Regions from separate parts of the Vibrio sp. MA40-2 genome, predicted to be linked through region 1. Evidence: predicted binding sites of a transcription regulator. Region 1 holds the regulator's gene; each other region holds the start of a gene.
The links. The regulator MetJ, encoded in region 1, represses methionine synthesis genes. The targets are predictions, from matches to a motif close to TTAGACNTNTANANGTCTAA.
Positions count from the first base shown of each region.

Region 1 (3,287 bases):
AAAGGAAATACAGTAGCTGTTATCTCTAACGGCACGGCTATTTTGGGTTTAGGTAACCTAGGACCAATGGCATCTAAACCGGTTATGGAAGGTAAGGCATTACTATTTAAGCGTTTTGCGGGACTTGATGCGATAGATATACAAGTTAAACACCGTACAACTGAAGAGTTTGTCAATACGGTTGCTAGCATTGCTGATACGTTTGGTGGCATCAATTTAGAAGATATTAAAGCCCCTGAATGTTTTGAGATAGAACGCCAGTTAATTGAGCGTTGCCAAGTTCCGGTTTTTCACGATGATCAACATGGTACAGCGATTGTAACCGCTGCAGGTATGCTCAATGCGATAGAGCTACAAGGAAAAACCTTACAAGAAGCGATTATTGTTTGTCTTGGCGCAGGAGCAGCAGCAACAGCCTGCATGGAGCTTTTGATAAAATGTGGTGCTCAGCGAGAAAAAATTTACATGCTGGATCGAAAAGGCGTTATTCACACTCGTCGTGACGATTTAAATGAATACAAAAAAATGTTTGCCAATAATACTGATAAACGCACGCTAGAAGATGTGATTGACGGTGCGGATTTGTTTCTTGGTGTTTCTGGACCCGATCTGTTCCCTGCCGATGCACTTAAATTGATGGCAGATAAGCCGGTAGTCTTTGCTTGCTCGAACCCTGATCCTGAAATTAAACCTGAAATCGCCCATCAAGTAAGAAGCGATTTGATTATGGGAACTGGCCGTTCGGATTATCCGAACCAAGTTAACAACGTTATCTGTTTTCCTTTTATTTTCCGTGGTGCTTTAGATGTTCGAGCCAGTGAAATTAATATTGAAATGAAATTAGCAGCAGTTGAAGCGATTCGTCAGTTGACCAAAGAACCGGTTCCTGCCGAAGTATTAAAAGCGGCAGGTGTAGAGTCGTTAGAGTTTAGTAAAGAATATATTATCCCTAAACCTATGGACCCTCGTTTACTACCTCGTGTTGCCAAAGCGGTGGCTATTGCCGCAGTGGAGTCTGGTGTTGCTAGAGTCGATTTACCTGAGCATTATATGGATTAACGCGATCTGTATTTAGGTAACCGCAATCTACTATCCTAATTTTATCTAAGGTAGTAGATTGCTGAATTAATCATTACTCTTCATCAAATGCTTCAAACTCTATGCCCATTTCCGTCATTAATCGTTTTACTTCGGTTGGAATATCATCAGGGCGATCTTTTCTCAAATCTTCATCTGTTGGTAATGGTTGGTCTGTATAAGCATGTAAAAATGCTTCGCACAGCAATTCACTATTTGTTGCATGTCGTAAGTTATTTATTTGGCGACGCGTACGTTCATCGGTCAAAATTTTTAAAACTTTCAGAGGGATGGATACGGTTATTTTTTTTACTTGTTCGCTTTTTTTACCATGCTCTGCGTATGGACTTATATATTCGCCATTCCAATCAGCCATTGCTCACCTTTATAAAAATAGTCATAAAATATTTATGGGTTAGAATTCTAGCGGGATTTACCTCTATAAGCAAAGACATATAGACGTCTAGAGGTATTGACGTCCTTTAAAACTAGCAGTAAAGTGTGCGATATACGTTCCAAATCTCGATATTCAAGTATAGTATTTCGATATTCAGGTATAGTTAGCGGATCGCCAAATCACAGCCTGAAACCTGATAAAGGAAAGCAAGCACATGACACAAAGGAAACCTGCGACTATTGCTGTTCGCACCGGGATTGAATCTGATTCCCAATATCAAGCCGTCGTCCCTCCCATTTATTTATCGACCAATTATAGCTTCCCTAATTTTGGCGATGTTCCTAAATACGATTATACCCGTTCTGGCAATCCCAATAGAAATATGTTGGAACAAGCCCTTTCCGAACTAGAGTCAGGTGCAGGTGCAGTGGTGACTAATTGTGGTACCTCAGCACTCAATTTATGGGTATCGGCTTTTATAGGTCCAAATGATCTGATTGTGGCACCGAATGATTGTTATGGTGGTACGTATCGTTTGTTTAATACCAGAGCTCAGAAAGGTGATTTTTCGGTTTTATTTATTGATCAATCAGATCAATCAGCTTTAGAGGCGGCATTGGCTAAAAAGCCAAAATTAGTCTTGTTAGAAACACCATCTAATCCATTGGTGAGAGTGGTGGATGTGCAAGAAACCTGTAAAAAAGCGCATGCAGTAGGGGCATTGGTCGCGGTGGATAATACCTTTATGACACCGATATACCAAAAACCACTGGAGTTAGGTGCAGATTTTGTTATTCATTCTACAACCAAATATATTAACGGTCATTCCGATGTAATTGGCGGCGTGATTGTGACCAAAACCGAGCAACATGCCGAAGAATTAGCTTGGTGGGGAAATTGTATTGGTGCGACGGGCACGCCCTTTGATAGCTATATGACGCTGCGAGGCATACGAACCTTGGGTGCAAGAATGCGAATACATGAAGAGAGTTCGCGAGAAATTTTACATTACTTAGCTAAGCAAGATCGCGTTGGTACCATTTATCACCCAAGTTTAGTGAATCATCCAGGCCATGAAATAGCTAAAAAACAACAGTCTGGTTTTGGTTCAATGCTAAGTTTTGAATTCAATGGGTCTATGGAACAGTTAAAAGCTTTTGTTGGTGCGCTAAAACTGTTCTCTCTAGCGGAGTCTTTAGGGGGAGTGGAAAGCCTTATTTGTCACCCTGCTACGATGACTCATCGAGCAATGGGTGAAGAGGCGCTTCAACAAGCTGGTATCGCTCAAACATTGCTTCGATTATCGGTAGGGCTAGAAGATAGCCGAGATTTAATTGAAGATTTAGATAATGCCTTTAAAGAAGTTCAGGAGACAGCGTAAATGACAGGTAAGCGTCAGCTGCATAAATTCGGTGGTAGCAGTCTTGCTAACCCTGAGTGCTATAAGCGTGTGGCGAACATTCTTTCCGAATATTCACAACATGAAGATTTAATTGTTGTTTCTGCGGCTGGTGATACGACCAATAGACTGCTTGAATGGTTAAATGCTCTAAATAAAGATGGACGAACAGCGCATGAATTGCTTATGCAGTTGCGTCAATATCAGTCGAATTTAATTGAGCAATTATTGGATGAACCCAATGAATTGTTAGCCGTATTGCATGCGGAATTTTCTGCTTTAGGCGATATGCAAATTCCACTGACTCATCAACAAGAAGCCAGCGTGCTTGGGCATGGTGAAGTTTGGTCTGCTAGGTTATTAGCGCAATTACTCAGTCAAGAAACAATGCCTTCTGTAGCAACCGATTCACGA
Region 1 covers NZ_CP178628.1:1,173,752-1,177,038, forward strand. Annotated here, with positions in the region: gene ACLKML_RS13060 (malic enzyme-like NAD(P)-binding protein) at 1-1,059, shown strand, start outside; gene metJ (met regulon transcriptional regulator MetJ) at 1,133-1,453, opposite strand; gene ACLKML_RS13070 (O-succinylhomoserine (thiol)-lyase) at 1,689-2,855, shown strand; gene ACLKML_RS13075 (bifunctional aspartate kinase/homoserine dehydrogenase II) at 2,856-3,287, shown strand, end outside.

Region 2 (3,287 bases), 620 kb from region 1:
CGATATTGGCAGGATTAGCTTGTAAATCAGCAATGATTTGCGTGGTTTTTTGTTGCCATTCAGCAGGTAATTCACCGTTTATACGACGGGTATATTCTGCTGCAAGCTCTGGAAACTCGCTCGCGTACGCTGAAAATTTCTCATTCCATGCCGCTTCTTTTGCTAAACCCGCTTCTTTTGCATCCCACTGAGTATAAATATCTGCAGGGATCTCGAAAGGCCCATGCTTCCAGCCTAGAGCTTCACGAGTGGCCGTGATTTCATCGGCACCTAAAGGTGCACCATGACAATCATGCGTTCCCGCTTTATTTGGCGAGCCAAAACCAATCACAGTTTTAGTACAAATCAGGGTTGGTTTGCCTGTTTCCGCTTTTGCTACTTCAATGGCTGCATTGATTGCCACAGGATCATGACCATCTACGGCAGGAATAACATGCCAACCATACGCTTCAAAACGCTTAGGTGTATCGTCGGAGAACCAACCTTCTACTTCACCATCAATAGAAATGCCATTGTCATCCCAAAAAGCAATCAGTTTACCCAGCCCTAATGTGCCAGCTAATGAACACGCTTCGTGAGAAATGCCTTCCATTAAACAACCGTCACCCATAAACACATAAGTATTATGGTCAACAATCTGATGTTCAGGTTTATTAAACTGCGCGGCCAAAGCTTTTTCAGCCAACGCCATACCAACACCGTTAGTGATGCCTTGGCCTAAAGGTCCAGTCGTGGTTTCGATGCCAGGTGCATAACCATATTCTGGGTGGCCCGGCGTTTTCGAATGTAATTGACGGAAGTTTTTCAAATCATCAATAGACAAGTCATAACCTGTCAAATGAAGCAGAGAATAAATCAGCATAGAGCCGTGACCGTTAGAAAGCACAAAACGGTCACGATCTGCCCACTGTGGATTCTGTGGGTTATGGTTTAAATGACCACGCCAAAGTACTTCAGCGATGTCAGCCATCCCCATTGGTGCGCCTGGGTGACCTGAGTTGGCTTGTTGTACGCCGTCCATGCTAAGCGCGCGAATTGCGTTTGCTAGCTCTTGCTGAGAAGGTTGTTGAGAAGGCATGTCTGCTCCTGGTAAGTAAGCGAATTCAATAATATAAACTAACGCTATTTATATCCTATTTAATAGCGGTCGCTATTCTCTCAAAGCAAAATTAGGACTGCAATCCTTTCCTTAGTGAATAGTGCTAAGGCCCCAGTTTTTAAGACTACGAACTCAAAGTTCGCAAATAGAAATATCAGCACTTTATGATCCACCTCAAAAAAAACTTGTATTTCTAACTGCAAATACTAGAATAGACGTCTAGATGTAGAAACGCCTATTAAAATAGAGTTTCGCACTGAACATTTATCCTATTTTGAAAGATGCATTGTTTGCATCTTTTTTTAACGTTTTAATAACGGAGCTATCTATTATGGCTAAGCACCTGTTTACTTCTGAATCTGTATCAGAAGGTCATCCAGATAAAATCGCAGATCAAATATCTGATGCAGTTCTTGACGCAATCTTAGAGCAAGACCCTAAAGCACGCGTAGCTTGTGAAACTTATGTAAAAACAGGCATGGTTATGGTGGGTGGCGAAGTAACAACATCCGCTTGGGTAGATATTGAAGAAATTACTCGTCAAACCGTTCGTGAGATCGGTTACGTAGGCTCCGACATGGGTTTTGATGCTGACTCTTGCGCAGTACTAAACACTATTGGTAAACAATCTCCTGACATCAATCAAGGGGTTGATAAAAGTGACCCTAAAGATCAAGGGGCTGGCGACCAAGGTATTATGTTTGGTTACGCAACCAATGAAACTGAAGTATTAATGCCTGCTCCTATTACTTACTCTCACTTATTGGTACAAAAACAAGCTGAAGTTCGTAAAAATGGCCAATTAAGCTGGTTACGTCCAGATGCAAAAAGCCAAGTTACTTTCCAGTACGATCAAGGCAAAATCGTCGGTATTGATGCAGTAGTACTTTCAACGCAACATTGTGAATCAATTTCTACGCCGGATTTACGTGAAGCAGTAATGGAAGAAATCATCAAACCAGTACTTCCTTCTGAGTGGCTTAATAAAGAGACTAAATTCTTTATCAACCCAACAGGCCGCTTTGTTATCGGTGGCCCAATGGGTGACTGTGGCCTAACCGGTCGTAAAATTATCGTTGACACATACGGTGGTGCAGCTCGCCATGGTGGTGGTGCATTCTCTGGTAAAGATCCTTCAAAAGTTGACCGTAGTGCTGCTTATGCAGCACGATATGTTGCTAAGAATATTGTTGCCGCAGGTCTAGCTGATCGTTGTGAAATCCAACTTTCTTACGCTATTGGTGTAGCTGATCCAACATCTATTATGGTTGAAACGTTCGGTACAGAAAAAGTCTCTCACGATGTTATTATTCAAGCCGTCCGTCAGTACTTTGATCTTCGTCCATACGGCTTACAAGAAATGCTAAATTTACTGCAACCAATCTACAAAAAAACGGCAGCTTACGGACACTTTGGCCGTCAAGAGTTCCCTTGGGAAGCGACTGACAAAGCAGAGCTCCTACGTGATTTCGCTGGACTGTAACTTTCGAGATGTTGTGCATTTCTGATAGATGAACGTTTTTTAATAGACTGTAATTTTACAATAAATTACAAACTTCAAAATAGTCATCACATGAAATTCGCTTTATAATTGACGCCTCAGATTAACCTGAGGCGTTTTTTTTGGAGTCTTCTTTGGCCAACATACAGCAAGTTTTTCTACTCAGTGAGCAAGCCGAGCAAGCATTACGCCACTACGTTTCTATAGCCAATCAATATTTTGAACAACACTTTCCAGTACCGAGCATTAATTTTAAACTGCGAGGAAAATCCGCCGGAAAAGCACTATTACAACTCTGGGAAATTCGTCTTAATCCGGTATTATTTAATGAAAATCAACAGCAATTCTTACATGAGGTTATTCCTCATGAATTAGCACATTTGATTACCTTTGCGCTATTTGGTCGAGTAAAGCCACACGGAAAAGAATGGAAAATGGTGATGGAGCGTGTTTTTTCTCTTGCAGCAAAAACCACTCATACTTTTGAAATCACCTCGGTTCAAGGGCGTACTTATGAATATAAATGTCATTGCGATATTTATGCTTTAACTATCCGTCGGCACAACAAAGCGCAAAAAGGTCAAGCACGCTATCATTGCAGGCAATGCCGACAGGAATTGATATATACCGGTATACAACTAACCTAAATCGTTTACTAGACTAATCAGGAATATCTTAGACAAACAA
Region 2 covers NZ_CP178628.1:549,344-552,630, forward strand. Annotated here, with positions in the region: gene tkt (transketolase) at 1-1,078, opposite strand, end outside; gene metK (methionine adenosyltransferase) at 1,431-2,582, shown strand; gene ACLKML_RS09985 (SprT family zinc-dependent metalloprotease) at 2,744-3,247, shown strand.
Region 2: a site for MetJ is predicted at 1,311-1,330, ahead of metK (methionine adenosyltransferase). Genes of this name have one in related genera too.

Region 3 (3,287 bases), on a different replicon from region 1:
TATTAATTTTGTTGTCAATAGTAAATTTCATATTAAATATTTACTTAATTCAGCTGGCTATTTTAAACCAAAATCATTTATTGAACATGATAATTCTGATTATGATATTTATCATGAATTAAACCGAGCAATATTTTTTATATCACAAGCGGTATCCAAAAACATGATTGCTCACAATGGTGGTTCCATTGTAAATATTGGCTCTATGTGGGCGAAGCAAGCAATTAAAGCCACGCCTTCTTCTGCTTACTCGATGGCAAAAGCAGGACTGCATGCATTAACACAACATTTAGCGATGGAGTTAGGTGATCATAATATTCGTGTTAATGCGATATCGCCAGCATTGGTCAATTCAACCATTTTTGAGTCATTTATTGAGCCTAGTGCTATGGATGAAACTCTGGCGACATTCAATGGTTTTCACCCAATCGGTCGAATTGGTCAACCTGAAGACATAGCAAACGTAGTGAATTTATTGCTTAGTGACGATTCCAGTTGGGTTACAGGCGCAATTTGGGATGTCGATGGCGGCGTAATAGCAGGTAGAAATTAACCCTTAACTACAATTTAACTGGCTCGAAAAATTAACTCACTAAAGAGGATCAGAGCTGATCCTCTTTAAATTCTACAAGGTGAGAAATGGATTCTACCTGGAGGAATATAATGCTGAAGGGCAAATCTTAATTGGCCGCTTCTATCGTGCCTTTAAAGGTGTCTGTTAAGAAATCACTAATCTCGTCAGAGTGATAAATAGCCATAATTTTCTTGTATAACTCTTTATCTTTGTCTTCTTCTCTTGCTGCAACTACCATTACCGCTAAAGGTGCGTCTTTTGGCTCTAAGTAGATACCTTGTTTGTTAGGATCAAGGCCCGAAGACATGACATAGTTCATGGTAATAGCCGCCGCGTCTACATCGTCAAGTGTTCGTGGTAATTGAGCGGCATCCACTTCAACAAATTCAATGTTTTTAGGATTACTAGCTATATCATTCAAAGAAGCTTTAAATCCCACGTTTTCTTTTAACGTAATCAATCCTGCACTTTCGAGTAATAGTAAACCGCGTCCACCATTAGTTGGATCGTTCGGAATCGCAATTCGTGCATTTTCAGGGATCGCGTCCAGTGTCTTATATTTATTAGAGTAAACACCCATGCGCATTAAAATTGAACGGCCAATAGAGACTAAATTACTACTGTGATTATCATTAAAGTTATCTAGAAACGGTTGATGTTGATAGCTGTTAAGGTTGATGCTTCCATCACTTAGTGCGGCATTAGGCGTAATATAATCTGAGAACTCCACTACCTGAATATTGATCCCTTGCTTCGCCGCTTCTTTGGCAACCGCCTCCACAACTTGTGCGTGTGGACCAACAGTCGCACCAATTTTAATAACCGATTCTTCCTTTTGTTCACACCCTACTACGCCGAGTACGAGAGCCAATGCCAGTAGCGATGTTGTGATTTTTTTGTAGCTTTTCATGATAACTCCATTTAAAAATTAGAAGACGTTTAGATGTCCAGACAGCTATACTAGCGATTAACACGATTTGGTCAATAGATTTATTAAAATGAAGCTTAAAAAAGAGTAAATTAAGCTTAAAAAAGAACAATATGGGAAGTCGAGGTTAAGAATACCGACCAACCACCGCTTAAGCAGCGCTACTTAAGCGGTGGTAACAGTTTTAAAAGGGTCGAATGCTGTGGCTGAATGTTGTAATGTCATGTGCATTATTATTTATAAACGGTTGAAAAGGCAGACAGCTATTTGATCTCATTCAGTTGATTTACCTATTCAACAATCTAGGAGAATATAATGAAAGTTTCATTTTTCAGTGCTAAACGCTATGACCGAAAAAGCTTTGAACTGCATAAAAAGAATGTGATTAATAGTGATGAACTACAATTTGAATATTTCGATACTGTACTGAATGAAAAAACGGCCAGCCTTGCACAAAACAATGATGCTGTGTGCGCTTTTGTCAATGATGATTTAGGCGAGGCAACACTCAAAGTCCTCTGCGAGCAAGGCGTAAAACTGTTATTGATGCGATGTGCAGGCTTTAACAATGTCGACTTGGATGCTGCCAAGCGCTACGGCATACGAGTATCCAGAGTCCCTGCCTATTCTCCTGAATCGGTAGCAGAACATGCAATCGCTCTTATGATGACACTTAACCGTCGGATTCATAAAGCTTATCAGCGTACCCGAGATGCAAATTTCTCGTTGGAAGGATTAACCGGAATGAATATTTTCGGTAAAACAGCAGGGGTTGTAGGCACAGGAAAAATTGGGTTGGCGACGCTGCGGATCCTTAAAGGTTTTGGCTGTAAACTACTGGCATTTGACCCATATCCTAATGAAGAAGCAAAAGCATTAGGGGTAGAATATGTTAGTTTGCACACCTTACTTGCACAATCTCATATTATTTCACTTCATTGCCCATTAACCACTGAAAATACTTTTTTAATCAATAAAGAAGCGTTCAGTCAAATGCAAAAAGGAACGCTTTTAATCAATACCAGTCGTGGAAAACTGGTTGATTCACAAAGCTGCATCGATGCATTAAAAGATGGGACACTGGGCGGCTTAGCGTTAGATGTTTATGAACATGAGAAAGAACTGTTTTTTGAGGATTTGTCCGCAGAAGTCATTCAAGATGACATATTTCGCCGACTTTCAGCCTGCCACAATGTTATTTTTACAGGTCATCAAGCCTTCCTTACCGATGAAGCACTGCAAAATATTGCAGAAACCACTCTATCCAATATAGTGGCCTATCGTAAAGGTGAGACCAATGGCAACGAAGTAACGCCACACGTTTTTGATAATAGTTAGCCCAAAAACAGTTAACCGAAAAAATTCCCAGCAAGTTGCTTGTTTAAAAACTGCTTTTAAATATACACAGGCTCACCTTTTCGTTTTAGGTGAGCCATAGTTTAGCCACCCTACCCACCTAAAATACGACCTAGCCAAATACATTAAAAGCCAACTTAGCGGGACATTAGAGCCGTTTTAGAACACTTGAATTGATATCACTAATGGTTTTGCAGCCTAATTGAGCCATGGTTCTTTCCACCTCTTGCTTTAACATACTCATCATATTTGTTGCACCTTGCTTGCCGTCTGCTGCCAATGCATATAAGAAAGGACGGCCAATCAACACTCCGTTAGCCCCCAGAGCGATGGCTTTTACGATATCGGTACCTCGTCTAAAACCACTATCAACCAACAACAACTTATCTTCTCCCATCACTGATCTGACCGTCTGAATCATTTCTATTG
Region 3 covers NZ_CP178627.1:1,609,791-1,613,077, reverse strand. Annotated here, with positions in the region: gene ACLKML_RS07080 (SDR family NAD(P)-dependent oxidoreductase) at 1-553, shown strand, start outside; gene ACLKML_RS07075 (MetQ/NlpA family ABC transporter substrate-binding protein) at 681-1,484, opposite strand; gene ACLKML_RS07070 (2-hydroxyacid dehydrogenase) at 1,815-2,840, shown strand; gene ACLKML_RS07065 (alpha-hydroxy acid oxidase) at 3,007-3,287, opposite strand, start outside.
Region 3: a site for MetJ is predicted at 1,514-1,533, ahead of ACLKML_RS07075 (MetQ/NlpA family ABC transporter substrate-binding protein). Genes of this name have one in related genera too.